4 regions of the Lysinibacillus sp. CNPSo 3705 genome follow, and region 2 is predicted to be linked to each of the others. Evidence: riboswitches for the same ligand, from Rfam matches in the RefSeq annotation. Region 2 holds a riboswitch; each other region holds the start of a gene.
What was found. A riboswitch is a leader RNA that binds a small molecule or an ion and turns the genes downstream of it on or off. The one in region 2 is predicted to bind thiamine pyrophosphate.
Positions count from the first base shown of each region.

Region 1 (7,667 bases), on a different contig from region 2:
GCGGATGCTGAGCGCGATATTCGTGGCTTTGCACTTAAGTTCTATACAGAAGAAGGTAACTGGGATTTAGTTGGTAACAACACACCTGTATTCTTCTTCCGTGATCCTTTACACTTTACAGATTTAAACCACGTGGTAAAACGTGACCCACGTACAAATATGAAAAACGCGAATTCAAACTGGGATTTCTGGACTTCATTACCAGAGGCACTTCACCAAGTAACAATCGTTATGTCTGACCGTGGTATTCCGGCTGGATACCGCAATATGCATGGTTTCGGTTCTCACACTTATAGCTTTATTAATGCTGAAAATGAGCGCGTATGGGTTAAATTCCACTTCCGTACAGAGCAAAACATTAAAAACTTAACGGGTGCTGAGGCTGCTGAAGTAATCAGTAACGATCGCGAATCTTCACAACGCGATCTATATGAAGCTATTGAAAAAGGCGATTTCCCTAAATGGAAAATGTACATTCAAGTAATGACAGAAGAACAAGCTCGAGAGTTACCATATAACCCATTTGATTTAACGAAAGTATGGTATAAAAAAGACTTCCCATTAATTCCTGTGGGTGAATTCGAGTTAAACAAAAATGCGGACAACTACTTTGCGGAAGTTGAGCAAGCTGCATTTGCACCATCTAACATTATCCCTGGTATTAGCTTCTCGCCAGACAAAATGTTACAAGCTCGTATTTTTGCGTATGCAGACGCACAACGCTACCGTTTAGGTGTGAACCACTATATGCTTCCTGTAAACGCACCAAAATGCCCGTTCCGTTCATTCCACCGCGACGGCGCTATGCGTTTCGATGGCAACCTTGGTTCAACTTTAAGCTACGAACCAAATAGCTATGGTGAATGGGAGCATAATTTAGACTATAAAGAGCCTGAATTACGTATTGACGGTAATGCTGGTATCCACGACTTCCGTGAAGACGACAATAACTACTTCGAGCAGCCGGGTAAATTGTTCCGCCTAATGACTGCCGAAGAGCAACAACGCCTGTTCGAAAATACTGCTAATGATATGGCATCAGTTGAAGAGTTCATCAAACGCCGTCATATCCTTCACTGCTATTTAGCTGATCCAGCATATGGCGAAGGTGTAGCAAAAGCTATGGGCCTTTCATTAGAAGGTATGGATCTTTCAAATCCATACGAAAAACAACCAACAAACGTTTAATTTTCTATTATTATTGATATCCAATCCAACTTTTTTACTCCATGTGAAGGACAACTTCACATGGAGCTTTTTTGTATTAATAATAGAACGAGAACTCATCACTATAATGTGTGTTAATCGCTTTTCTGGGGGTGTCCGATGAAACGAATAAGGCTTGTGCCTAATTTTGACACAAGCCGACTTTACTAATTATTGATAAATTTGACTGCCAGCCTGTTTAAATTCCTCTGCCTTCTCCTTCATACCTTTGTGGATTGCTTCAGTCGTATTTAAGTCATTCTCTTTTGCATAATTACGAATATCCTGTGAGATTCTCATACTACAAAACTTAGGTCCACACATTGAACAAAAGTGCGCAGTCTTTGCCCCTTCTGCAGGCAATGTTTCATCATGGTATTCAACTGCACGCTCTGGATCTAACGAAAGATTGAATTGATCGCGCCAGCGGAATTCAAATCGTGCCTTAGATAGCGCATCGTCACGCTGCTGTGCTCCCGGATGCCCTTTCGCTAAATCGGCAGCATGTGCAGCAATTTTATACGTAATAACCCCTACACGAACATCGTCACGATTTGGTAGGCCGAGATGCTCTTTTGGCGTCACATAACAGAGCATTGCCGTACCATACCACCCTATCATTGCAGCACCAATAGCCGATGTAATATGGTCGTAACCAGGGGCAATATCTGTTGTCAGCGGCCCTAAAGTATAGAAAGGAGCTTCCTTACAAACCTCTAACTGTTTATCCATATTTTCTTTAATAAGATGCATTGGTACATGCCCTGGTCCTTCTACCATCACCTGTACATCATGCTCCCAGGCAATTTGCGTTAATTCCCCTAGCGTTTCTAGCTCCGCAAATTGAGCCTCATCATTTGCATCTGCAATAGAACCAGGACGTAAACCATCACCTAAAGAGAAGGCAACATCATAGGTTTTCATAATTTCGCAGATTTCTTCAAAATGAGTATATAAGAAGCTCTCTTGATGGTGATATAAACACCACTGCGCCATAATCGAGCCTCCTCGAGACACTATGCCTGTTACACGATTAGCCGTTAATGGTACATAGCGTAGCAATACCCCTGCATGAATCGTGAAGTAATCAACACCTTGCTCAGCCTGTTCGATTAACGTGTCACGATACACCTCCCACGTTAAATCCTCTGCCACTCCATTTACTTTTTCTAGCGCTTGGTAAATCGGCACCGTTCCCACTGGCACCGCGGCGTTACGAATAATCCATTCACGTGTCGTATGGATATGCTTACCAGTAGATAAATCCATAATGTTATCAGCACCCCAGCGTGTAGCCCACGTCATTTTTTCTACCTCTTCTGCAATAGAGGATGACACCGCTGAATTTCCAATATTGGCGTTTATTTTTACGTGGAAGTTACGTCCAATAATCATCGGCTCTGCCTCAGGGTGATTAATATTAGATGGCAAAATAGCACGTCCCGCCGCGATCTCTGAGCGCACAAATTCTGGGTCCATATTTTCGCGTATCGCTACAAATTCCATTTCTGGAGTAATAATTCCCTTTCGTGCATAGTGAAGCTGCGTTACATTTTTACCTTTCTTCGCACGCAAAGGCTTTCTAGATAAATTCGGAAAAACATTTTCATTCATTCGTGGATCATCAGCTTTGCGGAATCCATTATCTTCTGGCTTGATAGTACGCCCTTCGTATTCTTCAACGTCACCTCGTTCTTTGATCCATGCACTACGTAAAGCTGGTAATCCTTTCGTAATATCCACCTTATACGCAGGATCCGTGTACGGGCCGCTCGTATCATAAACACGTACTGGTGCATTTTCCTCCTCCCCAAAGCTTCCTGTCGTTGGACTTAGAGCAATTTCACGCATTGGCACTAAAATATCTGGTCGAGAACCTTCTACGTAAACTTTTTTACTTCCTTCAAAACTAGACATAATTGTAATATTCTTGTCGCTAACTGTTGTCATAACTACTTCGCTCCCTTTTATATTTTTACAAGGACCGAATCTAGCTCACCCCAATAAAGACAAAAGCCGAATCCAAAAAATTTTGGATCCGGCTAAGAATGTAAAGGTATAGTTATTGCAAATACATTGAGTGCAATAATGGTTAACTTTCCCACGCTGGTATGAGCCAGATCAGGTCCAAAGGGTCAAGAAACCTCTATGCGTTTCCCTCTCAGCCTGACTCATCAGACTCCCCTAGTTAATGCTATTAAGTTTGATGCTAGTGTAGCAGATATTGTTAAGAGATGGAAGCTTCATTTGTTTTTTTTGCTTATCATCATAACGTGTGGTTGATTTCCGTTCCGGCTGGACGCTTTTTTGCTGCCGCTTCGCTTTCGCACAGAGCAAAGCTTCCTGGGGGCGTCCGATGAGCCGCTTCGCTTCGCTGCAGGGTCTCATCTGTGACGCTAATCCCCAAGGAGTCGCCCAGCCTCCACTCCAATCAACTTATATCTTGTTTTAACAAATATAAATCACTAGCTTTTAATTCAGAAAAAAAGCTCCTAACTCCTGAAAAGCTTTCCACCCTATCTTTTTATATGGCACCCAACTGTTAGGTAAACAACAGTTCCGCTACATAAATCACGATTGTCACTGTAATACAGCTCACAATCGTTGAAAATAAAACTGTTTGTGCAGCAGTTGCCGATTCTACGTCATATTCTAATGCAAGACTAGAACTATTTCGCGATGTCGGGAACGAACTAGCTATAAAAAGTGACTGTGCCACGACACCATCAAGACCAAGCGCAAAAATAATTAGCAATGCCACGGCTGGCCCTATGACTAGTCGTGTAAAACAGCTAATGAATACTATTTTATTGAACATGGATTTGATTTCAAGTTGCGATAGTTGAGCCCCTAAAGTTATTAATGCTACAGCGATAAAGCTATCCGCCACATGGTCTATCGGAATTCTTACAAACTGCGGAATAGTAATAGTAAAATAGTTCATTGCAACACCAATAATAAGTGCATGAATAATGGGCATTTTGAGGAAGTCTTTCACAATAGACATGCCCGATTTTGTTGAAGAAATTAAATTGTACAAGCCGTAAGTATAGGTCGTCATATTTTGAAATATAACGAGAATGACCTGAATCGCCACGCCAATCGGCTGAGTCACAAAAATCATTTGTGCAACTGGAATTCCATAGTTTCCCGAATTAATGAGGACAACACTATTTTTAAACACCGCAGCCTCTGTTTTTACTAAGCCTAGTCCCTTTGCAAGAAAATGACTAAGCACCATTTGGCTTCCGATAAAGAGTAGAATAAATAACGCAACTTCCCCAAGCACAGACAGCTCTATACTCGTTTCATATATATTCACAAAAACTGCTGCTGGCATGAAGCAATATGTAATAAGTTGAGATAACGCCTTTAAATTAAAGCGAAATTTCTTTTGTAAAACTGCACCAAGTACTAGAAGCACTAAAATTGGAGCCACAATTTTAAAAAAAATCATACCGAGATACATCATAGCTTGTCCCCCTTCCCTCTCCCATAGTAGTGCTGTTTTTATGCTTGGTCAATGTACTTTAAAGCTAACTCACCACTCATATCAAGGCATTTTTCCTAAATACACTAATCTAATACAGTGGCTTTAACAAGATGGTAAAAGTTATCTTTTAGAACATTATAGCCCTTGAAATGAGCATGATTTCCGCACCCAACTACCCGATTTCGTACAAAAAACCTGGCACTTCACTTTCAATTTTCTGAAATAATTAAGGATTCTTAAAAACGAACGATAAAGAAAAAGGGACTACATTTCATTTACGTGTAATAAATAGTAAAATATACCCTTTATGTACTAAAACAGAGAAATATATGATATATTATCCATTAAATACAATGATCGGAGTGACTAAAATGAAGAATAAAGTATTAACGACTTTTATGGCAACTGCTATTACAGCAACCCTAGTATCGCCAATGCCCACTGCAGATGCCGCTTCAAATAATTCACCTTTAAACCACTCAATTCAAATGAATGGGCAGGTAGCTGCAGCCAAAACAAAGGGGCAAACAGTTACTATTAGCAACGTCACTAAAGAGAAAGTTCTTACATCCAATGGCCAATTTAAAATTAGCCAGTCGCTGAAGCCCCTCTTTAACACATCGAATAAAACTGCATTGATGAATGCCGAAGCAACAATAGTAGTGAAAAACGGCGAAATTACGAGCGTTACAGAACTAACATTAACGAAAGCTGGCACTGACAAAAAAGCGGTATATTTTGATGGTGGTGACGCACAGATTGAAGGAAGTCTAACTGTAAATGCGGATTATGTAAAAGTTCAAAATGTAACGATTAAAGATAAGCTCATTGTAACGAATCGTGTGAAGAAGGCCATTACAATTGATGATGTTACTATCGGGGATACAATTATTTTTAAACCTTTATTAACTAGAAATATTAATTGGTTAAATGTCACTTTAAAAGATATTAAATCTCCAAACATTAACTTGGAGCGTACGAAAGTACATGTGACTTCTGACAAAGCTATTTCAAAAATCGATGTAGTTGGTAAAGTTACAGCATTTGAAGTTACGGCCAATGTTGATAAGCTTACAATCGATGTTGAAAAAGATTTTAGCCTTTACGGGGAAGGCAAAATAGGGCAAGTGATTGTCAAACACGGGGAAAAGGTGGCATTAGACTCAGGGCATCTTATTAACAAGGTGCAGGTGGATGATAAAAAAGCCTCTGTAAAATTACCTGTGGCGAATAAAACTGAACTAAGTAATTTAGTAGCTATACCCCCATACGTTACCGTATCTGTTAATGGAAACGACGTTTTAACAACTGAGAAATGGACAACGCAGGCTGAGCGTACAGCATTTGAATATGCCGTAAGTAGCGCAAGAGCAGTAGCTAATAATTCCAACGCCTCTCAGGAACAAATAAACAACGCTATTACACAATACCGGATTTCATTAACTGTTTATCAAGCTGCGCAAAAGAACGGAACAAAATATGTTTACGGCGATAAGTCTTCATTACAATCGATGATTAATTCTATTCAGTATGTAACGGTTTCTTGGAATAATGGTAATGATGTAGCTTCTTATACGCCTTGGACGACGCAAAGTGAAAAGGATGCTCTTACCTCTGCCGTTTCATCCGCTCAGTATGTTGTAAATAATAACTATGCAACTCAGTCTGATATCACAAACTCTATTAGCAATTTAAACTATGCAATCACAGTTTATAAAAATGCACAAAAATATGGTACTCACCAAACTAGTGGAGATAGATCTGCCCTTTTATCGCTGATTAACTCTGTTCAGTATGTTGCAGTTTCTTGGAATAATGGTAATGATGTAGCTTCTTATACGCCTTGGACGACGCAAAGTGAGAAGGACGCTTTATCTTCTGCCGTTTCATCTGCTCAGTCTGTTGCAAATAATACTTATGCAACCCAGTCTGATATCTCAAGTGCTATTAGCAATTTAAACTATGCGATTACAGTTTATAAAAATGCACAAAAATACGGTACTTACCAAACTAATGCCGATAGATCTGCCCTTTTATCGCTGATTAACTCTGTTCAATATGTAACCGTTTCTGTTAATGGCTCTGAATTATCTTCTTATACAATTTGGACGACGCAAAGTGAAAAAGACGCTCTAGTTTCAGCTGTTTCATATGCTCAAAATGTTGCAAATAATGGCTACTCATCTCAGTCAGAAATTTCGTCTGCCTATAATTATTTAAATAGTGCTATTTCAACGTATAGAAGTAATCATAAATCCGGTGTAAACTATCGAAATTATGTTGATAAATCTTGGCTAACGTCACTCATTAATTCTATTAAGTATGTGAAAGTTTCTGTGAATGGAGATGGTTCTGATATCCCCTATTATGAACGGTGGACAACAGAACGAGAAAAACGGGACCTAGAAAAAGCAGTTGAACACGCCCAATCTGTTGTTAATAACGCCTATGCTTCTTCGTACGAGGTGACAGATGCTATTAACAGTTTAGACAGGGCCATCAACATTTATAATGATGTCCAACGTTCAGGTAAGCAACGATAAAAATTTTTATAGTTTAAAAACAACAGGCTAGAAAATCTCTATAGCCTGTTGTTTCTTTTATATAAACAATATCGCCTCTGTATAGGTTTTAAAATTACTTAAATGATTCTCGATAATTGCTTGGAGTATGTAAAGTCTTACAAATTTTCAAGATTACCATACACCACTTTAATACGGTTTACACAGCGTTCGATGGTTGTAACTTTATTTAGAACAACATCATATTCACCCTAGACACTCCCCCTCTCTTCAATCGCCTTCAAAATTCCCGCACGTTGTTCATTTAACGTTACATACGCTTTCATTCGTTCTATAACAAAGGCGTTTCCTCTAACGACCATACTACTCGCCGATATCAACCGTCTTTATATCGATTAATTCAACATCTACATTACAAGACTGCGCAATTTCCCCAGCTAATAGAA
Region 1 is NZ_JAQZSD010000021.1:40,045-47,711, reverse strand. It holds gene PVA17_RS11250 (catalase) at 1-1,188, shown strand, start outside; gene thiC (phosphomethylpyrimidine synthase ThiC) at 1,378-3,156, opposite strand; TPP riboswitch at 3,288-3,402, opposite strand; gene PVA17_RS11240 (AEC family transporter) at 3,749-4,678, opposite strand; gene PVA17_RS11235 (S-layer protein) at 5,071-7,242, shown strand.
Region 1: another riboswitch for thiamine pyrophosphate. It lies ahead of thiC (phosphomethylpyrimidine synthase ThiC); the one in region 2 lies ahead of thiM (hydroxyethylthiazole kinase).

Region 2 (7,667 bases):
GCGTAATTCTTGGATGTAGACACCGTATGCTTCACCAAATGAAAGATCACGGTGATCCGAAACTGTTTGAACAGCATCAATGCCTGCTGCACCACACCAACGTTTTTGAGCAAATGGAAGGTCAACAGATACGGTATAAATAACTACATTATCCCCTAACTTTGCTGCTTCTTCATTAAAACGACGTGTTTGTGCGTCACAAACACCAGTATCTAATGATGGTACAACGCTAAATAAACGAATTTTCCCCTCTGAATCTTTTAATGTAACAGGTGATAGATCATTCGCTAATACAGTAAAGTCTGGTGCTTTGTCTCCAACTTTTACTTCGTTACCTACAAGTGTTACTGGGCCATTTTTAAATGTTACTTGTGCCATATAAACGCCTCCTAATCTTCATATGTACATAATATTACTAAATGGAGGGAATTAATTGCAACTGAGACAGCTCATCAAAATAGTTTTGAAAGAATTTTCTCGAACCTGTTCTACCATAATTGCTTATGGTTGCACCATTTCTGCAAGCTCATCACCATAATATAGGGTTGATTTTCGTTCCGACAAGCGATGAGCCGCTTGGAGCAGGAAATGTTTTTTGCGCGACAGCGAAGCGGCAGCAGCAGGGTGTTAGTAATGAAAACGTTATCACAGAACGTGATAAATTTTCCTCTATTGCTAATTCCCAAGGAGTCACCCTGCCGGAACGAAGTCGTTAAATGTCATCCCAACTTTCGGGACTTTTCTCCAATGAACTAATCATTAATCACCTCTACCATCACAAAAAAAGCTGTCTCACCGTAATGAGACAGCTCAAGCCATTATTCTTCGTTATGTTTTTCCAGCTTTTCAGGTTCTGGTTTTTCCTCTAGAGGTGCAGATTTAGTCTTTTCCTCTGTGATTGGCAAATATGATTGCACAATATCTTTTTCAACATAAACTTTTTCATGAACGACTGTTGTATCCGCGAAAAAATCATGTAGACCTTGATTGTTTGGTAAAATGCCTACAAGAATATAAAGTGGCATGAAAATGCTATTGATGATACGCCCTATCCAATCACGGAATAACACATCTGACCAAGTCAGCTTATCATGCTTTAATGAAATAACACGCAATCCAAATATCATTTTCCCTAATGTTTGCCCAAAAAACTTCGTCATTAATACGAAATAACTGTAATAAAGAATAGCAGATAAAATCGAAATCGGTGCATACCATACAGTCTCAGATAATGACCAATCCATTAAATAAAAAATTGGGTTAACGAGAATTCCACCTATAGCTGTAATAACGAATCCATCTAATAAAAATGCCCAGAAACGTATCCAAAAGCCTGCCGTTTTTAACGCATAATTTTTATTCGTAATTGGCTGATTTATTAGGAACGTATTCTCCATAGAGGGTGAACCTTGCATAACAATATCATTGTTTGTCATTGTACTCCCTCCTTAGTTTTCGCCATATAAGTACATCATTTTTGGCGCTTTATAATCTGCCATAATTTTCATCAACATTTTTTCCTCTGCTGAAGGGCCAAACATTGATCCAATCTTCATCCCAACATATGATGGCCAACCACCCGTCTCATATGAATACTCAAATAATTCTGCATCCTCTAAACTAAAGTCTTTACGCATTGCAGTGATTGCTGCTTCCTCATCGCCAATCTCATCTACTAAGCCCGCTTCCAGAGCCTTCTTACCACTAAGAATTCGACCATCGGCAACTTTTTTCACATTAGCTTCAGACATATTACGACCTTTTGCCACAATATGAACGAATTCCTGATATGTTTCATTAATCATGTCTTGCATCATAGCACGCTCTTCTGGTGTTACTTCACGCATTGGGCTAAGCATATCTTTATGTTCACCAGATTTAAACGTTTCATATTTAATCCCAACTTTTTCTGCTAACGCCTGATAATTAATAGATTGCATAATGACACCAATCGAACCTGTAATTGTATCACGTTGCGCAAATATTTTATCTGCAGGCGCTGAAATATAATAACCACCTGAAGCTGCCATCGAATCCATAGTTACATAGATTGGAATTTGTCTCTCTTCTTTAATTTCCATGAGTTTTTTATAGATTTCAGCTGATTCCTTTACTCCGCCACCTGGTGTATTAACACTTAAGACGATACCTTCCACAGTCTTATCATTTAAAATATTTTCTAATTGATCTAAGAAAAATTGATGATCATAAGAAACTGGTTCCCAAAACGTACTTGAGCCAACATCTTGAATCGTACCGTCAACCTTTAAGTATGCAATACGTTTATCCATTTCGCCGCTTTCTTTAACTTCTTCCATCAAAGTTAAATCGTTTCCCGCCACCAAGCTATCAAAATTACTAAAGAAATTCGATTTAAAAATTGCAAAAATTGTGTTGATCCCTAATGAAAACAATAATAATACACCTGCAATTATTAAAGCGGTCCACCTTTTACCATTCATATCTTTCCGCCTCCTCATAACGTTATACGATTGATATCCAAATTTGTTTCATACTTATTGCAATAATATGCTTAGCACCATAACATGGGGTATACTTTTAACCATTCCAATCCACTTATAAACTAATTACACGTTTTGCAAATACCATTTTTTAGTAACCAACCAATACTATGCAATAAATTTAACCAATCCAGCTTATTCAACCTATACTACATTATCTTCTATTAAAAAAAAATCAAAGTTCATAAAAAAAGCAGGAACTTTGATTTTCGACATTATTTCCTAGGAAATTAACGATGATTACTATATTGGATTTTTTCTTGCTCACGTAATTCGACACGGCGAATTTTGCCTGATGTAGTCTTTGGTAGCTCAGTAACAAACTCAATAGCACGAGGATATTTATAAGGAGCTGTTAAAGTTTTTACATGGCTTTGTAGTTTTTTTATAAGCGTTTCATCACCCACTACTCCATCAGTCAGCACTACAAATGCCTTCACGAGATTTCCACGAATTTCATCGGGACTCGCAACTACGGCTGTTTCTTTTACTGCTGGATGCTTCAATAACGCATCTTCTACCTCAAATGGACCTATCGTATACCCAGACGAAATAATGACATCATCTCCACGTCCTTCAAACCAAAAATAGCCATCTTCATCTTTATATGCACGATCTCCTGTAATATACCATTCGCCCCTGAATTGTAAATTTGTACGTTCTGGATCGTTTAAATATTTCTTAAATAACGCGGGTGATTCACAATGCACAGCAATATCTCCTACTTCTCCAATTACAGTAGGATTTCCAAAATCATTAATAATTTCAACCGTATTACCTGGAGTAGGTCTGCCCATTGAGCCCATTCTAGCCTCCATCCCTACCATTGTTCCAACAAGTAATGTATTCTCTGTTTGTCCATAACCATCACGTACTTGTACATTAAAGACGTCGGAAAATACTTTTATCACTTCACTATTTAAAGGTTCACCGGCTGACACAGCCTGACGTATCGTACTTAAATTGAAGTCTTGCAAATTTTCAAGTCCTGCCATAAATCTGTATTCGGTCGGTGTGCAACACAGAATATTAATATTGAATTTCTCAAGCAATGAAAGGTAGGTTGCCGCATCGAAGTGACCTTTGTAAACAAATGCTGTCGCTCCACTTCCTAAAGTAGCAAGGAACGGACTCCATATCCATTTTTGCCAACCTGGTGCTGCGGTAGCCCAAACAATGTCACCTTCTTGTACACCTAACCAATTTGGTGCAGTAGTTCGCAAATGCGCATAACCCCAGCTATGTGTATGAACCGCTGCCTTTGGATTGCCTGTTGTACCACTCGTATAAGCTAAAAATGCAATGTCTGTACTCTTAGTCGGTGTAGAACTTATGTAAGTCGTCGGTTGATTTTGCATCTTTTCAAGCAATGGCTGCCAAGGTTCCTGTGCTTGACCAATAACAAACTGCTGTATTTCTTGTAAATTTCCAACATTATCAAATTGTTCAATATAAGGTTCAAATGCAACAACGCCTTTTGCATTGGCATGATTGATTCGATATTCAATATCCTTCGTTCTTAGCATTTCTGAGCTAGGTATAATCGTTAAGCCTGCCTTTAAGGCAGCAATATAAACGATATACGCTTCAACTGATCTTGGCACCATAACCAACATAACATCACCTTTTTTTAAACCTTGAGTTGTAAATACATGTGCTGCCTGATTTGCCTTTTCAAGTAAAGCTCGATATGTTAAGTATTGAATTTCCTCATCTTCGTTATAAACTAATAATGCATTTTTAGTAGAATCCTGTGCATATTTTTCAATTTCATCTGAAATGTTATACCATTCTGGTGCGATTAAATCTTCTCTTTTCATGGCAAATGCCCCCTTTTGTACGCTCATTATAAAACTCAATTTTTATCATTTTCAATGGAATTCACTCCAATTCATTAAAGTCGTGACATCTATCATGCTCTGCTATATGGCATCAGTCACGTATTAGTACTATCAATTTTTGACATAGCATTAGTGCTGTTTTCGCGAAGAAAAAAGACCTATTGAACACGAATGAATAATATGGTACATTTTGGTCAACTAAAAGCATGATTGCAGGGGGACTCAATTAGAGTTGAGAAGGTAAAACCTGACCCTTTGAACCTGTTAGTTAATACTGACGTAGGGAGCAATTCACATCTATTTACTGATGAAAGGCTCTTTTGCGTGTTTTTTTCTACACGAAAAAGAGCCTTTTTTGCACGCTTACGTCCATCCAACAAGGAGGACTAAAAATGTTATTTCATACTATCCGTAAACAAAATCCATTAATTCATTGCATTACTAATTATGTTGTAGCTAATTTCCAAGCAAATGGCTTATTAGCTATAGGCGCTTCACCAGTTATGGCAGATGACAGTCGTGAAGTTGAAGAAATGGTCGCAATTGCCTCAGGCTTATTAATAAATATCGGTACCCTTAATGAGCGAATGAAAGAATCAATGTTACTTGCAGGAAAAAAAGCAAATGCTCTTGGCATTCCCGTTGTTTTAGATCCTGTTGCTGCAGGTGCAACAACTTACCGGAAGCAAACGGTACAACAATTACTCAAGGAAATAAATTTTGCTGCTATTCGTTGTAATGTCGGAGAGCTTGCAGCAATAGCCAATATAGAATGGCAACAAAAAGGCGTAGATAGTGGTAGTGGTTCAATTTCTTTAGAAGTTGAGGCACAAAAAGTAGCTCAGCTTTACAATTGTATTGTAATTGTGACCGGTGAAAAGGATTTTATTACTGATGGCGAACATCAGCAATGGATTACAGGTGGAAATTCACAAATGACAGAAGTCACTGGAACAGGTTGCTTATTGAGTGCCATTTGTTGTGCTTCCTATCTTGTAGGACATAAGCCATTTGACCAATTAATAGAAACATTATCGCTTTATAAAAAAGTGGCAGAGCAAGCTGCTTCTTCCTCCCCAGCTATTGGCGATTTTCAAATTGCAGTATTGAACGAACTACACCGCCTCTCCAAGGGTGGTGAACAATGATGCATATTGTCACGACAATTGCTGGTTCTGATAGTGGTGGCGGCGCAGGGATACAGGCTGATTTAAAAACATTCCAGGAATTAAAGGTATTTGGAACGTCTGTTATTACAGCTTTAACCGCCCAGAATACACTCGGGGTATCGGATGTCTTACCAATTGAAGTTAGTTTTGTCGAAAAACAACTTCAAGCGCTTATCGAGGATTTTCCAATAAGTGCTATTAAAACCGGAATGCTGTTTTCCTCGGAAATTATTCAATCAATTGCACGGATTTTAACTGCAATAAATAGTCCGCTTATAGTAGATCCTGTCATGATTGCAAAAGGTGGCGAAAGCTTATTACAGCAAGAAGCAATTGAGGCATTACGCAGTTATTTGCTACCTATAGCAACAGTGGTCACACCGAACATTCCAGAGGCGGAAACCCTTTCTGGAAGGAAAATCACTTCTTTAACAGATATTAAAGAAGCAGCTAACGTCTTATTACAAATAGGCATTCAATGCGTCATTATTAAAGGCGGTCATTTAGAGGATAAACGTTATGCTACTGATTATGTATTTTTCCAAGATGGTCGGTCATTTTCCATGCAGTCCACTCGTATTGCAACGAAAAACACGCATGGTACAGGCTGTACGTTTTCCGCTGCATTAACTGCTTTTCTTGGTCGTGGACTATCTTTAGAAAATGCGATTGAGGAGGCTAAAAAATTTATTCAATTAGCAATAACTCATGATTTATCTATTGGTAATGGACATGGTCCTACAAATCATTTTGCTTATCAAAACTTGAAGAATTCCTGCGAGGTGATCATTCATGAAACGTGACGATCTACAGCTATATTTTATAATGGGTACAAGTAATGTTTTCAAACACGAGCCATTAAACGTTTTAGAGAAAGCTCTGCAATCTGGAATTACGATGTTTCAATATCGTGAAAAAGGACCAAATACATTAACTGGGCAAGCCTATGAAGATTTTGCTCGTAAATGTCAAAAGCTCTGTCAACAATATCATGTTCCGTTTATCGTCAACGATGATATCGAGCTGGCTATAAAGCTTAGAGCAGACGGTGTTCATATTGGGCAAGAGGACTTTCCCGTGTCGATGGTGCGTAATAAAATCGGCAACATGATTTTAGGCGTTTCTGTTCATTCACAAGCTGAATTACAAACTGCTCTACAATATGGTGCTGATTATGTAGGAATTGGACCGATTTTTTCAACTACTTCTAAAAGTGACGCCAATCCACCTAGTGGAACGAATTTTTTACAACAAGCTCGGATGCAATATCCAGAGCTCCCTATCGTTGCAATTGGAGGCATAAACTGTTCGAATGCTCCTATAGTATTTAAAGCAGGTGCTGATGGAATCGCAGTTATTTCTGCAATTTGCCAAAGTGAGGATATTGCAAATACAGTCTCTACATTGAAATCATTTGAAGGATAAAGGCAGTGGGGATCTTTAGCTATTCCAAGCGGATTTTTACAATGGTAGGGCATGACGCTTCTCTTTTGATATAGATAAATTACGCCCATTCATACGGGATAAAAATTAATAAATTTAAACAAACTAAAACCAGTGCCTTTTACGGTCACTGGTTTTAATTTTATAATTGCGATTATGCAATTATAGGTTGTTGTTTGGCATACCTTTTAATTGTGATTCTGCCATTTGTACAAGACGTTTAGTGATTTCACCGCCAACGGAACCGTTAGCACGAGCTGAAGCGTCAGCTCCTAATTGAACACCAAATTCTTGTGCAATTTCGTATTTCATTTGATCAAGTGCGTGCTCTACACCAGGTACAGCAAGCTTGTTTGAACTGCGATTTGAAGTCATGTCTCTCACCTCCTTGTGAATATAGAATGTGCGATATTAGATTTTTAATACAAAAATTTTTTAGGTAAATTGTGCCACGAAGGAAATAAACAAAAAAAGCCGACTCAAGATTTTTGAGTCGGCTCGTTCGCTTAGGAAATCGCAAGTTTCTTCTATAGAAGATCTGCAAATTTATCGGCTTCTTGCTCCTTTTTCGGGAAAATATAGACTTCACGATTTTTCACTGCTCGTTCGATTAGCTCATCAAAATCCGAGAAGCTTTCGTAATGCTCAACCTTTTCAAGCTTCGGCTTTGTTTTTGGACTTGCTGGAGTAAA
Region 2 is NZ_JAQZSD010000045.1:19,676-27,342, forward strand. It holds gene tpx (thiol peroxidase) at 1-378, opposite strand, end outside; gene PVA17_RS17405 (RDD family protein) at 819-1,436, opposite strand; gene sppA (signal peptide peptidase SppA) at 1,449-2,462, opposite strand; gene mbcS (acyl-CoA synthetase MbcS) at 2,753-4,342, opposite strand; TPP riboswitch at 4,568-4,666, shown strand; gene thiM (hydroxyethylthiazole kinase) at 4,756-5,511, shown strand; gene thiD (bifunctional hydroxymethylpyrimidine kinase/phosphomethylpyrimidine kinase) at 5,511-6,335, shown strand; gene thiE (thiamine phosphate synthase) at 6,325-6,957, shown strand; gene PVA17_RS17435 (alpha/beta-type small acid-soluble spore protein) at 7,138-7,350, opposite strand; gene thiI (tRNA uracil 4-sulfurtransferase ThiI) at 7,503-7,667, opposite strand, start outside.

Region 3 (7,667 bases), on a different contig from region 2:
CGCAAAAGAACGCGAAATTGCATTAGCAGAAAAAGCTGAGCGTCTAGTCATACTTGAGCAACAATGTATCGATTTACGTGCTGAGCAAAATCGTAAAGAACAATCCTATCAGCAAGCAATGACAGAGCAGAAAAATACAGAAGCTCAGTTAAAAATAGCGCAGGAAAAGTTTAACGTTGAAGAGGCGAAAGAACCTGAGCGTCAACTCGTTTTACAACAGGAATTACAGCTACAGGCATTATTACCGACGTTCGAGACGTATGAGAATAATCTGCAGCAACTGCAAATAGCTGAACAATATGTTGCAACAGCCAAGCTAGCAGTAGACGATAATAGTAAAATTGTAGAAACAGAACAAATGCAAGTTCAGCAGTTAACAAAAACAATTGAACAATATGAAAAACAACTGGAGCCGTATGAAAGTTATTTAGAACAGCTACCTAAGTTAAAAGAGCATGTATCATTACTAGCGCAAGTTGAAAAATACACAAGAGCTGTTGCAACGGCGGAGCAGGATGTAGCCACTGCTAATGACCATTATCAAGAAAGTAAGCAGGCTCTTCAAAAACTGGAACAACAATGGATTGCGAGTCAAGCAAGTATTTTAGCACAGCAACTTAAGGACGGAGAGCCTTGTCCAGTGTGTGGTAGTACAACACATCTTGAAACACATCGTGAGCGATTAGAGATGATTGAATTAGCAGAGGTGGAGGCTTTACGAGGAAAGGCTAGTACTGATGAGCGCAAGTTTTTAGAGAAAGAAGCTTTATTGAATTCTACAAAGCATCTTCTACAAGAGGCGCTAGAACAGTTAGAGACGAATGCGATTAATCAATCGAATCAAGCACAAATTGTAGCTTCGTTGCAAAACGTAGAGCAACAAATAACAATCTTAAAAGTAGTGAGCCATCAATTATCTGATGTACGTATGCAACAAAAGGATCATCGTGCGCGAATGGAGCAGCTACAAGAAAAGCAAATAAAACTTGAGCAATATTTAGTTGAGAAGACAAAGGAATTGACGAAACAACAAGCAATTGTGGAAGAGCAGCAAAAGCATATTCCGGAAAATCTTACGACGCTACAAGCATTGCAACAGGCCATCGCTCATATAGGATCACAAAAGCTTGCATTACAAACTGCGTGGAATAGTAGTCAGCAAAGTTTGCAATCTGCCAAGGAAGCCGCACATAATGCTAGAATGACTGCAGAAATAGCGAAACAGGCTTTTGAGGAATTAAAGCTGAAAATGGATGAAAAGCGCGAGCAATTTTCAGTGAGTATGAAGGAAGCAGGCTTTGAAAGCTATGATGAATTTGCTGCTGGGAAGCGTAGCACGTTGCAAATAGAAGCATTACGGAAATCTTGCCATGAATATGCACTACAAATCCACACATTACAGGTGCAAATTACTGAGGGAGAGAAGCATCTTAAAGGGCAAGAGAAGCAAGATTTAACGACCATGGAAGAAAAGTTAGAGATGCTTCGTGTCACATATGAGGAAGCTTTTAAAGTATTGCAACAAATGGAAGGATTTGCGAAGGCGTGTGCAAACTTTATCAAAAAGGTTGAGGAGACCGAACAGGAGATTCATTTACTTGAGAAAGAAGCGGGGCGAGTAAAGGAGCTCTATGCAATGTTAAATGGACAGAATGTGAAAAAGCTGTCTTTTGAGCGTTATATTCAAATCAATTATTTAGATAAAATTACAGAGGCGGCAAATGTTCGACTTTATCATTTATCCAACGGTCAATTTGAGCTACGACGTTCAGATCGTTTAGAAAAGCATGCCAAGCAAAGTGGGCTAGGACTCGATGTGTATGATGCTTATACAGATCAATTACGAGATGTCAAAACATTATCAGGGGGAGAAAAGTTTAATGCGTCTTTAAGTCTTGCCCTTGGGATGGCAGATGTCATTCAAAGCTTTCAAGGTAATATCCGTATTGAAACGATGTTTATTGATGAGGGCTTCGGTTCTCTCGATGAAGAAGCATTAAATAAGGCGATTGATACGCTTATTGATTTACAAGATTCCGGACGTATGATTGGCGTCATTTCTCACGTTGCGGAGTTAAAAGCTACAATGCCTGCTGTGTTGCATGTTGAAAAAGCAATGAACGGTCATAGTCAAACATATTTTGAAGTAAAATAACAAAGAGGCGTATCTCCGTTTGTTGGAAATACGCCTTGTTGTTATTTTTTTTTAGTTACGTTAGGATTTGTTCCTTTTTTTGCAGCGATTACTTTTTTGACAATGGGGATGACGATAGGTGCTAATTTTACAGCGGTTTTAACAACTTTAGATACTTTCACAAAATAACAGCTCCTTAAGTACTATGTGTTCAAGGAGAAGTTAAGATGAAACCTTATCGGACCACCCGAACAGCTTGAATAATATTCCAAATAACGACTCCTAATGAAACGAGAATATAAATTGCGAATGAAACAAACCAAATGATAAGAAAATTATTACTATCTGAATTTAGATCAAAATTGGTGTTGAATGATAAAGTTGAGAAAATAAAGACTGCAAAGAGAATTATACCGAATGCGACTGGGATTAAATGTGATATTAGTGCTCGAATAGAGTGCCTCTTTACGTCGCTATCTTTTGTCACAAAGTAAACAACTAATGGCACAATAAAGGGTGCAAATAAAATACTGAGATAACTAAAGGCAGATAATATTTTTTGGTTCTCCATAGTAGTACCTCCTTTTTTAATATTTACGCATGAAAAACGATAAAGTTTCAAAAAAAATGTGGAAGAGGTTGTAATCATAACAGTGTTTGCGTACAATGAGGTTGTTCAATTAAATTAAGATGTACGACCACAAGGGGAGCTGATGATGTCAGCTGAGACTGGGCACGTAATGCCTTGACTCTTCGAACCTGTAAGTTAACACTTGCGTAGGGATTGTGGATAGAAACCGACACTTTTACGATGTGAGGCTCTGTCCTGGCATCGTTTTTTATCTTTTGATGCCGGATAGGGACATATTTGCCAACTGATTTCTATTCCTGCTCTTGTATCCTACATCGGAACAAAGGAGAGAATATTATGGACAATAAAAAATTGTTAATGCTTGTGGAGATTGCGATATTCGCAGCGATTGGCCTTGTGCTCGATCAGGTTTCCTTTAAAGTATGGGCACAAGGTGGCTCTGTTAGTCTAGTGATGGTACCAATAATTTTAATAGCATTCCGCTGGGGCCTTATTCCAGGCATGACAACTGGTTTACTCATTGGTGTAATGCAAACAATGTTTGGTGCTACAATTGTGCATTGGCTACAAGGAACACTTGATTATGGTGTTGCCTTTACAGTAGTGGGCTTAGCGGCCGTTGTACGTCGACCGGTGCTTGAGGCTGCAAAAAATTTAAACAAAAAGAAAATGGCGCTTTATATTATTGTAGGAACTGTATTAGCAGGTTTTTTACGCTATGCAGCACATACCATTGGTGGCGCTGTATTTTTCGCAGAGTATGCAGGCGATCAAAATGCGTGGATTTATTCAATCATCTATAATGGAACATATATGCTACCAGCAACGATTTTAACAGCAATTGCCGGTGTTCTGCTATTTACGGCAGCACCTCAATTAATGCAGCGAAAATCATAACTATTATGCCCTTCACATGAGTGAAGGGTTTTTGTTTTGGCTGTTTTCGAAAAGATTGTTGCTATTCAACGAACGGAGCAGTTTACTTCCAATGTGTGCTATACATTTAAAGTAATAGTATGACTCGTCATGCTTGAAAAAATGCCGTATTCAGGAGGGGCTAATGGGGAAGGTATTCTACAAAAGAACTAAAGAGATAATTGTAGATGGTACTGTTTCCCACTGCTCCACTAACTACACTCACAGGTTCGTTAAAGGCTCGTTTAACTCAGCTTAGGTACTTGTTACTCAGTTCTAGTAGCTGTCAATTTCATTTTTTGCACATTTACCATTCCTCTACCAACCCAAACTCTGCTATGTTACAATTTCGATATAGAAAAAATTTAAAGTTAGTGAAAAAAATGGGAGGATTTGAGTTTTGAATAGTTATTATACAGAAGATATGAACGGTTTTAATTCAGGAGATATTTTATTTAGTGCTTTCTCGATTTTCGGGTTATTATTTTCTCTTATTCCATTTATTATTTTCCTTTGGTTTGCTATCAGTACAACTAAGCAATTAAAAAGGCAATCTTTATTATTGGAAGAAATCAATGAAAAATTAAAACGTTAACAAGGACTATAATCTCCTTTTAACAATCAAACCAATAGCCACCACGCTTAAATCTTAGGGACTTGTGCGTAATACTACTGCAAGTCCTTTTGTTATGCTTTCTCTATCACTCCTATAGGTATACACATGGCTCTGTAGCACCAATCAAACAAAAAGATGTGCTACCGCAATCTCATTATAACTTGCTTTATAAGCTCACACATTCATCTATCACCAATATGTTGTAAAATAAAGTGAGATACTGAAGACTTAGGAGATGTGTTAATTTGGCTTATATTCACGAGTTTGGAATAGTTGAATGTATTGAAAAAAATAAAGAGTATGCTAGTTATGAACCTGAAAAATATCATTGCATAGGTGTAGATGGGGACCTTTTTGATGAACTTATGTCTAAGGATTTTGGTGAAAAAATGAATCATCTGGAAACATTCGCACATAACACAAATAGACCTTATAAAAGCCTCGCCTATTTTGGAATAACATTGATACCGCCGAGTTCTCATAAACAATTTTTAAATATGGTTAGTGAAGTAAACGATGAGTACAAATCAGAGGAACTTGAAGAATTGATGAGAAAAATAGCTGAAGCAATAAAAGGAGATAGTTGGTTGATTCATTATGGTGTTTAATTTTGTCAATACATATATGTAAGATTAGAGGTGATTGTTCGATTAGAGCAATCGCTTCTTTTGCTAACGGAGCAGTTTAGTTGAAGAGTGTTGTTTAACTTGTTGTTCAACAATCGGGCAATATTATTGAATAACATTCTTTTATGAAAGTTCCCAAAAATTTATAACGAAGTCAGATACCATTTCCTGTGTAGAAACAAGGGGAGTCTTGATTTCATCTACAATGTACGAAAGCAGTTCAGTCCAAGAGTGTTTTTCAACAGAATTTTTATTTATCTGCTGCATGAACTTCCGCAATTCACGCATTTTTTGCGGATCCACACTTTCCTCCAAATAATTTTCTACATACTGGTTAACAAATGTAGCTTCATACAAACATTCCTCTAAAATCAAAGCGCAAGCTCTCGCTTTGCTATAATGCATAGGCCAATGTAACGATTACTTCATATACAAGTTAAAGAAATTCGCTCACATTCTCCAGCTTGTGTTCGTTTAATCACTGGTGTGTTTTTTATATTTCCACGGTAAAAGTACTGTAAATTCCAACACCCCGGCGAAAATTTGGTGATAAATTTTTGAGGATATCCTTATTGTTAATTCCGTGTATGCACATTTGTTCTGCTATGCTTTTTACAGGTGTATTTGTTATATGGGTTAATCTATACCAGTACTATAAAATGGTAAATAAAATAAAAATTAAAAATATATGTAAAATAAAAGGGAAATTATCCCTTATGTCGAATTAATATAGATGTACCATAAAAAAATTATATTTGAAGGAGTGTTGTTAAATGAATGGTAAAAAAATTCTAATCAGTTCTGCTCTCTCTCTGTCCTTATTGGTGCCTGTTGTGTCTGCTTCTCCAGCTTTTGCAAGTACAGAAAACACTGTAAGTTCTTCAACTCAATCTGATGCCTCAACTCGAGGGATCATTACTAGGGATATCCCTAAAAAAGAAAATACTTTTGCAAACTCTTTTACTGAAAACGGCGTTACTTGGTATTTAAAAGGTATCACCTATTCAGGTGGCTGGTACATCGGCCACTATGAAGCTAACGTTTAACATAAAAAAGTACATTTTGAAATGTTTTAAGAGCGATGATAGACGTCGCTCTTTTTTTTATTTAACTTTGCCCCGTTACCTTAATGATAGGGCTTTTTAATTTTGGCTGTTTTCGAAAAGATTGTTGCTATTAACATTGTTGCCTTATTACTATTTTTGTAATAATCACTAGGCAAGAACGTAGTATAAAAAATGTTATTTTGAATTTCATTAATAGCATTAACATATAAACCAATATGGGGGCGAAAAAATGGTTACTAACTCAGATAAGAATAAAGGATCAAAGAAGAGATTTGAAGAAATCCTTTCAGAAACTGGTGTGGCTAACGGGAACAGAATATATAGTAGATAATGAAACAGGAGTTCATTATTTATTTAGTTGGGGTGGATATGCAGGGGGAATCACCCCGTTGTTGGATAAGGACGGAAAACCAATAATAGAATCAAATAATGAATAACAGGGCTTTAGTTAAATATCCGATTTAAACATAAAAACAGAGTTGATTCTACACATTTTGTAGATTATTTCTGTTTTTATATTTTAACAGCAACAATCTAGCTAGCAAGGGATGAATTTTTTGAAAAGTATACATTGTTGATTGGAGTGGACTCCTCGGGGATTAGCGTCACAGATGAGACCATGCAGCGAGCATCGCGAGTGAAGCGGCTCATCGGACGCCCCCCAGGAAGCTCTGCGCGAAAGCGAAGCGTCAGCGGCAAATGTTTTAATCTGTGCGAAAGCGGAGCGGCAGCAACAAAGCGCTCAGCCGGAACGGAAATCAACTTCACGTTATGGAGATGTCGGCACTTTACAATTTATGATGACATATAATATTTAAAGCGTTTAGCGTTTTATGCAAAGAAAGTTATGTTATATTAAGTTGTAGACATTAGATGAAAGGGACGTTAAAAATGATTGTAAAAACGCAAGAAGAGATTGAAGCATTTAAAAAAATCGGCCGTATTTGTGCTGAAATTCGTGAGGCAATGAAGGCTGCTACAAAACCAGGTGTAACAACACTTGAATTAGATGAAATTGCAGGTCGTATGTTTGCTGAAGCAGGTGCAATTTCTGGACCTAAAGGGGAGTATGATTTCCCAGGCTACACATGTATTAGTGTGAATGAGGAAGTCGCACATGGTATTCCTGGTAAACGAGTGATTAACGAGGGAGATATCGTAAATATAGACGTATCTGGTTCACTAAATGGCTACTTTGCTGATACGGGCATTTCATTTGTAGTTGGCGAAGGCTATGAGGATAAAGAAAAGCTATGTCGCGTAGCTAAAAGTGCTTTCGATCGTGCAATGACAAAAGTAAAAGCTGGATCAAAATTAAACCAAATCGGTAAAGCTGTTGAGCGTGAAGCATATGCCAATGATTTAACAGTGATTATGAACTTAACAGGTCATGGTTTAGGTCGTTCTTTACATGATGAGCCAAATCATATTTTAAACTACTATGATGCTTGGGATTCAACAATTATGAAAGAAGGCATGGTGCTCGCAGTCGAGCCATTTATCTCAGCGAAAGCGGAGCATATTGTAGAATCTGGTGATGGCTGGACATTCATTACGCCAGACAAATCATTAGTCGCTCAAATTGAGCATTCAATTATCGTTACTAAAGACAAACCAATTATTTTAACTTCTCTAGACGAACAATAATAAAAAAGCTAAAAATCCTGCTAACCAATTTATTTTTGGTAGGCAGGATTTTTTTTAATAAATAATATAC
Region 3 is NZ_JAQZSD010000017.1:26,860-34,526, forward strand. It holds gene PVA17_RS09580 (AAA family ATPase) at 1-2,155, shown strand, start outside; gene PVA17_RS09585 (magnetosome magnetite crystal formation protein family) at 2,370-2,705, opposite strand; TPP riboswitch at 2,828-2,936, shown strand; gene thiT (energy-coupled thiamine transporter ThiT) at 3,063-3,623, shown strand; gene PVA17_RS09595 (hypothetical protein) at 4,042-4,236, shown strand; gene PVA17_RS09600 (hypothetical protein) at 4,503-4,865, shown strand; gene PVA17_RS09605 (hypothetical protein) at 5,007-5,258, opposite strand; gene PVA17_RS09610 (LCI fold-containing protein) at 5,657-5,929, shown strand; gene PVA17_RS09615 (DUF6440 family protein) at 6,166-6,387, shown strand; gene map (type I methionyl aminopeptidase) at 6,842-7,597, shown strand; gene PVA17_RS09625 (hypothetical protein) at 7,627-7,667, opposite strand, start outside.
Region 3: another riboswitch for thiamine pyrophosphate. It lies ahead of thiT (energy-coupled thiamine transporter ThiT); the one in region 2 lies ahead of thiM (hydroxyethylthiazole kinase).

Region 4 (7,667 bases), on a different contig from region 2:
TAAAAGTGGCCGTTCCTAAAAGCACCTTCGTAACCAAAGTTAGTGATTCAGTTATTTTTATCAGCTATGTTCGACTTTTTATCAGCGATGTTCGAGACTTTATCAGCGATTCTAGCTCTCTTATCAGCGATGTTTGAGGTTTTATCAGCGATTCTAGTTCTTTTATCAGCGATGTTCGAGGTTTTATCAGCGATTCTAGCTCTCTTATCAGCGATTCTAACTCTTTTATAGTCAAGTCCTTAATATTGTGGAAAATTCTATACAATATTCTTCAACTCTGACTTTGGTTTAGTCAAATTGTTGAGCTTATGTTGGAATCCGCCGCTAAAAGTGTGAGTTGCGCCGCTAACCAAAAGAAGAACGCCGCTAAAACACGAAATTCCGCCGCTAACCAAGCAAGGAACACCGCTAAAACTTGAAATTTTATCAGCGATTCTAACTCTTTTTAGTCAAGTCCTTAATATTGTGGAAAATTCTATACAATATTCTTCAACTCTGACTTTGGTTTAGTCAAATTGTTGAGCTTATGTTGGAATTCGCCGCTAAAAGTGTGAGTTGCGCCGCTAACCAAAGGAAGAACGCCGCTAAAACGCGAAATTCCGCCGCTAACCAAGCAAGGAACGCCGCTAAAACTTTTATTTGCAATATTCGAGGCTCCATCAGCGATTCTGATCTTTTAACAAAAACACAGCTGCTCTTTAAAAGAACAGCTGCGTTATTTGCTATAAATTATAAAATGTTGTCGTATTTTTTGTAATGATATGCGCCGCTTCCTCAGTTGTAAGACCTTTTATCGCAGCGATAACCTCGATGGAATGATCCAACATCCAAGGCGATGTTCGTTTATTGTCAAATTGACCTTCGAACGGCCATGGTCCATCTGTTTCTACCATCATCAGCTCGATTGGGTATTTTTTGATTAACTGTTGAATCTCAGCCTCATACGTACAATCAGGCGTGACAGAAATGAAATATCCATTAAAAATCATCCGTTCAATTACTTCCTCATCGCCTTTAAACCAATGAAAATGCGCTTTCGTTACTTGGTGTTTTTCTAATAAATCACAAACAATCGCCGCATCCTCGTAAACCGCATGTAATACAATCGGTTTGTTTAAATCCTTCGCCAATACGATAAACCGTTCTAATAATGCCACATACGGACGCTCATTTATCGCCTTGTCCTGCCTCAAATAATAAGGCAACCCTACCTCGCCGATTGCGACCATTTCATGAGCATGTTGGCGTATCCACTCGAATAATGCCTCTTCCTCCGCTTCACTTGGTAACGGTTGTTCCGGATGAAAACCGAATGCTGCTTTTACTTTTGTATAGGTTTTCGCCAGCTTCCACGTCTTCTCGCACGATGAAAGATTCATGCTAACGGCAATGACATGTTCAGCTTCTTCTAGCAAAGTTGGAATGTCGTGTTCCTTATACTGATCTAAATGAATATGTGCATCAATTAACATTCGCCTCATCCTTTTCTTCTTTTAAATACGTGAATAGCTGTTGTTTCAAAGCCGTAAATGTAGCGGAATGGCGAATTTCTTCTTGGCGTGGCCTTGCAAAAGGTACGATTATTTCCTTTTTAATCGTCGCTGGCCGTTTCGTGAGCACAATGATACGATCCGCTAAAAAGAGAGCTTCCTCGATACTGTGTGTTACGAACAATATCGATTTTCGATCTTTCTCCCAAATCGATAAAAGCCAAGCCTGCATTTCAAGCCTTGTAAACTCATCAAGTGCAGAAAACGGCTCATCTAAGCATAAAATGGGCTTATTACTGACAATTGCGCGAATAAAAGATACCCGCTGTTGCATACCACCCGACAGCTCATTAGGATATGCATTTTCAAACGCCGTAAGCCCTACTTTGTCTAACCATTCCTTGGCTACGTTCATATTTGGTTTTCCATGAAGCTCCTCGACCATCGTGACGTTTTCTACTATCGTACGCCATGGTAGTAAGCATGGCTGCTGAGGCATATAGCCGATCGTTCCTCTTTTTTGTTGGATATCTGTACCGTTTAATAAAATAGCTCCCTTATCAATAGAAGAGACACCACCAATTAATTGAAAGAGTGTGCTTTTACCACTGCCTGACGGTCCGATAATCGCCACAAATTCCCCGTCCTTGACCTCAAATGATAAATCGCGAATAACAGGAAGAGCATTAAAGGATTTATCAATGTTTTGAATGCTTAGCATGAATTCCTCTCCCCTTCACAACAAGTTTTTCTAATAACCGAATCGCACTAAATAATAATAAACTTAACAAAATGATGGCAAAAATCGCTACAAACACGCGATCCGTTCGAAATGAAGATTGGGCTAATGTCATATAGACGCCAATCCCCATTTTCGCACCTAGCCATTCTGCAATGACAGCTCCCATCACACTATACGTCGCTGCAATCTTAATGCCTGAAAAAATCGACGGGTACGCATATGGCCATTCAAGCTTCCAAAAGGTTTGTGATTTCGTTGCCCCAATCATTTCAAAATAATGCTTCAGCTCAGGTGAGGTTTGACGGAAGCCATCCATTGCGGAAATAACAATGGGGAAAAAGCACACAAGACAAATAATAATGAGCTTTGGCAATAAACCAAAGCCAAACCAAATGATTAAGAGCGGTGCTAGAACGAGCACTGGGACATTTTGTGACATAATAAGAATAGGATAAAATAGCTCCCGCACAAACGTAAAACGATGTAATAGCACAGCAACCGTTAGCCCACACACTATTCCAATGGCAAGGCCTAGTAGTGCTAATTGAACAGTCGCTATAGCATGTGGCACAAACGTCTTATACGATTGAAAGCCTTCTTTCAAAATGGCACTTGGTGTGGGTAATAGCCAATGTGGCACGTCTGCAAAACGGACAATAAGTTCCCATATGAATAAGAGGAAGGCGATAAAAATTATCGTCCTTCCTTGTTTGAAAGCCCGCCTCATTACTTGTATTTCTCCGTAAGTGTATTCATTGTAATACCAGATGGCTGATATAAAATTTTCACTTGCGTAATGACATTAATAGCGCCAAGCTCAATCATCTTGTCATTCATTTTTTCAATAATTTGTAGTAAAGTCGTTAGCTCACCTTCCATGGTCGTTTCTAATGGATGAACTTCATATTTCACCCCTGATGCGTCGATAACCGCAATCGCTGCATCGACAAACGGGATCACATCTTCATATTTTTTAGTTTTCGGGATAATTTGTACACTTATTAATGAGTTTGCCATATTACTTTGTCTCCTTTTTCGGTAAAAAGTCGTTTGTAAATGCTTGTTTTGCGTTAAATTCGCCCTCTAAAACTTTATTGTCCGCCATCCATTTCGCGTAATTTTCCCAGACAGCTAGCTTTTGCTCGCCCCATTGTGCTGCGTCGCCTTGATACTTATCTGCTAGCCATTCCTGACTTTTATGCACAAGGTTTTTATCTAAATCAGGTACCGCTTCTAGTAAAATAACAGCTGCTTCAGTTGGATGATTGATTGCATATTCATAGCCTTTTGCTGCAGCAGCGACAAATGCTTTTACCGTCTCAGGATCATCCTTAATCATTTTTTCATTTGTAGCAAGTACAGGTGTGTAGTAATCTAACTGATCACTATAATCAGTTAAATATAGCATGTTTAGTTTTTCGCCACGCAGCTCTGCTTCAATACCTGTCCATGCATAATAAATCCACGCAAAATCAATATCTTTTTTCATCATTGTGAAGAAATCTATATCGCCTGCATTGACAATATCTAATTTATTAATATCTGCATTTTTTGTTTGCATTAGTGATTGCAGTACAGCCTTTTCAAGTGGTGCCCCCCAGCCACCGTATGTTTTACCTTCAAAATCCTTTGGTGACGTAATGCCTTTTGATGCAATGGATGCGAAGCCAGAAGTATTATGTTGAATAATCGCCGCGATCGATACTAAAGGTACATCTTGTACACGTGCCTGTGTAATCCCTTCCTGATAACTTACGCCAAACTGAGCCTTGCCAGACGCCACAAGCTGATCTGCTCCCGCTTCGCCGGGTAATATTATATCTACATCTAAACCCTGTTCCTTAAAGAAGCCAAGTTTTTCCGCTACATATAAACCGGTATGATTTGTGTTCGGTGTCCAATCTAGAACAACCGATACTTTTGTTAATCCTTTAGCATCCTTTTTAACCTCTTTTTCGCTACAGCCCACTAATGTGAAAAGTGCAGCCATTAGGACCAATAACCATTTTTTCATGCTTAATCCTCCAAGTAAGTAGTGTGAAATGTTCATGAATGAATGTTTTTACCAGAAGAAAGCGTTCACGGTCTGTGTATACAACAAAAATCTGAAAACAAAAAACGCCTAGGATTCCTCCCAGACGTTTTACTATCAATATCAAAAATTTTCTTTTTGAATAGATGTTCCCTACGCTGGTACGAGCCAAATCAGGTTCAAAGGGTCAGTGTCTATCGGACACAATCTCAGCTGGCAACACCAGCCCCCCTACATTCTTTCCATATGAACTTTTCGTGATTATTATACCCATATCTATCCGGAAATGACAAGGATCTATTTGCGTAAAAGCACTGCTCATATAATTTTAAAGCTCTATCTCTTCAATTCCGTCCTTTTCTTTGTAAAAATCACCTAAATGATGAAAAATAGCAAAAAAAAGATCTAGCATTCTAAACGACGCAATTAATTGAGCATCGACCAACCCTAATTTCAACCGACTTTATCATTATATAAAGCGCATCATACAATCCGAGCTCAATAGTTTCAATTAGGTAAAAAAAGCCCAGCTCTCACAAGGAACTGGGCTAGAAAACTAAAACTTATTTCTCTTCTTTTTTGATCGTGAAGACATGTGAAATGGCACCGTCAGTAGCAATGTCTACTTTAAAGGAACCGTTGGAGTGGCGATCTGCACGAGTTAATGCTTGTACATCAAGAATCTCTTGCACACCCTTTTCCGTCTCGATTGTTAGTTGTTCCTCATCTGTAACCTTTACTACAGCCACGATACGATGTGGGTTCGCTTTTAATTCTGTTAACACTTTTAAGCCGCGTTTTGCACGACTCGTCATCTCTACCTCAGCAACATTCATTTTTTTCACCGCACCGCGATGTGTCACAATTGCAACATATGCCGTGGCATTTGGCGGTAAAACATTGATGCCAACTAATGCTTCGCCGTCTTTCAGCGTAATCCCTTTCACACCGCCTGTTTTAACACCCGTTACTGGCAATTCCTCTATTGGGAAACGAATAGCATAGGCAGTATCTGTCGTTAACATTAATTCTGCTTCGTCTGTCACGATGTCTGCAAAAATCATTTCATCGCCAGACTTAACATTCATCGTTTTGATCGGCTTTGAATAACGTGTAACAGCATAATCAGCTAAAGGTGAGCGTTTAATTTGTCCATCTTTCGTAGCTGTTAAAATATACGTATTTGCTTGTTCGAATGTTTCAAAACCGTATACAGCAATAATAGATTCATCTTCCCCTGTCGGTACAATACTTGAAATATGCTGACCAAGATCTTTCCAGCGAATATCAGGTAGTTCATGGACAGGTTGATAAATATAATTGCCTCGATTTGTGAATAACAGTAGATGATGCTGTGTATTTAAATTTGCTTCATATAATAAATAATCGGAATCCTTCATCGCAAAATCCTGACCATTCGAAGCTGCATGTGAACGTGTAGATGTACGCTTAATATAGCCATCCTTTGTGACCGTCACTACAACCTCTTCACTTGGGACAAGGACATCTAACGTAATTTTGATTTCTTCAATTTCTTGTTCGATTTTTGAACGACGAGGCTCTGCAAAGCGTTTTTTAATGTCAAGTAGTTCCTGTTTAATAACACGTACAAGCTTTGCTTCACTATTAAGAATACCTTCAAGCTTAGCAATCAATTTATTTAATTCTTCCTGTTCAGCTCGTAATTCGGTAATATCTGTATTTGTTAAACGGTATAATTGCAGGCTAACGATTGCCTCTGATTGCACTTCGGTAAAGTCAAACTTCTCCTGTAAATTCGTTTTCGCATCTCGTTTATCATTAGAAGAACGAATGGTTGCAATGACTTCATCTAAAATGGACAGTGCCTTGATCAAGCCATCAACAATATGCGAACGATCTTTTGCCTTTTGCAAATCATAAATGGAGCGGTTCGTCACGACTTCCTTTTGATGGGCAATATAAGAATCCAGTAACAATGGTAATGTCATCATTGTCGGACGACGATTATGAATAGCAATCATATTAAAATTATAAGCTACTTGTAAATCGGTTGTTTTGAACAAATAGTTTAAAATTCCTTGTCCAGGAACATCTTTTTTCAGTTCAATGACAACACGTAGGCCTGTACGATCCGATTCATCACGAATTTCCGCAATTCCTTCAAGTCGTTTATCGACACGTTGCTCATCGATTTTCTTCACAAGATTTGCTTTATTTACATCGTACGGTAATTCCGTAATAACAATTTGCTCTTTGCCGCCTTTAATTGGCTCAACGACTGCTTGCGCACGCACAATGATTTTACCGCGTCCTGTTTCGTATGCTTTTTTAATGCCATCGACACCTTGAATGATCCCACCTGTTGGGAAATCAGGCCCTTTAATAACGGTCATTAAATCATCGACAGTCGTATTTGGGTTATCTAAACGCATAAGAACACCGTCTAGCACCTCATCAAGTGCATGAGGAGGGATATCTGTTGCATAACCGGCCGAAATACCAGTTGAGCCGTTGACTAGTAAGTTCGGGAAACGAGCTGGTAAAACAGTTGGCTCCATATCTTGATCATCGAAGTTCGGTATAAATTCAACTGTTTTCTTGCCTATATCGCGTAGCATCTCCGCTGCAATAGCAGAAAGTCTTGCCTCGGTATAACGCATCGCTGCCGGTGGGTCACCATCAACAGAACCGTTATTCCCATGCATTTCAATGAGCATATGACGCGCTTTCCAATCCTGACTCATACGCACCATTGCTTCATATACTGAACTATCACCATGTGGATGATAGTTACCGATAACATTACCGACAGTTTTTGCTGATTTACGGAATGGTTTATCGTTCGTATTGCCCTCTGTAAACATCGCATATAAAATACGTCGCTGTACAGGCTTAAGACCGTCACGTGCATCAGGCAACGCGCGGTCTTGAATAATATATTTACTATAGCGACCAAAACGGTCACCCATAACTTCTTCTAAAGGTAAATCTTGAAATTTTTCCGTACTACTCATGCTTGGTCCTCCTCTTGTTGGATGAATTCATTGTCTAAAATATTTGAATCATCCTCCATACCGAAGTCTACATTAGCTTCGATCCATTTACGGCGCGGCTCTACTTTATCGCCCATTAAAGTGGTCACACGTCTTTCAGCACGTGCACCATCCTCGATCGTCACACGTATTAACGTACGTGTTTCAGGGTTCATTGTCGTATCCCACAGCTGGTCAGCATTCATCTCACCAAGCCCTTTATAACGTTGTAATATGTAACCCTTTCCAACTTTTTTAATGGCCGCTTGTAAGTCATTTTCAGTCCAAGCATATTCAGTCACTTCTTTTTTACCAGTGCCTCTTGATATTTTATAAAGTGGTGGTAAGGCGATAAATACCTTTCCAGCTTCAATCAATGGTCGCATATA
Region 4 is NZ_JAQZSD010000004.1:82,074-89,740, reverse strand. It holds gene PVA17_RS02745 (hypothetical protein) at 43-231, shown strand; gene PVA17_RS02740 (TatD family hydrolase) at 723-1,472, opposite strand; gene PVA17_RS02735 (ABC transporter ATP-binding protein) at 1,462-2,211, opposite strand; gene PVA17_RS02730 (ABC transporter permease) at 2,189-2,959, opposite strand; gene PVA17_RS02725 (thiamine-binding protein) at 2,959-3,249, opposite strand; gene PVA17_RS02720 (ABC transporter substrate-binding protein) at 3,251-4,246, opposite strand; TPP riboswitch at 4,398-4,507, opposite strand; gene parC (DNA topoisomerase IV subunit A) at 4,828-7,260, opposite strand; gene parE (DNA topoisomerase IV subunit B) at 7,257-7,667, opposite strand, start outside.
Region 4: another riboswitch for thiamine pyrophosphate. It lies ahead of PVA17_RS02720 (ABC transporter substrate-binding protein); the one in region 2 lies ahead of thiM (hydroxyethylthiazole kinase).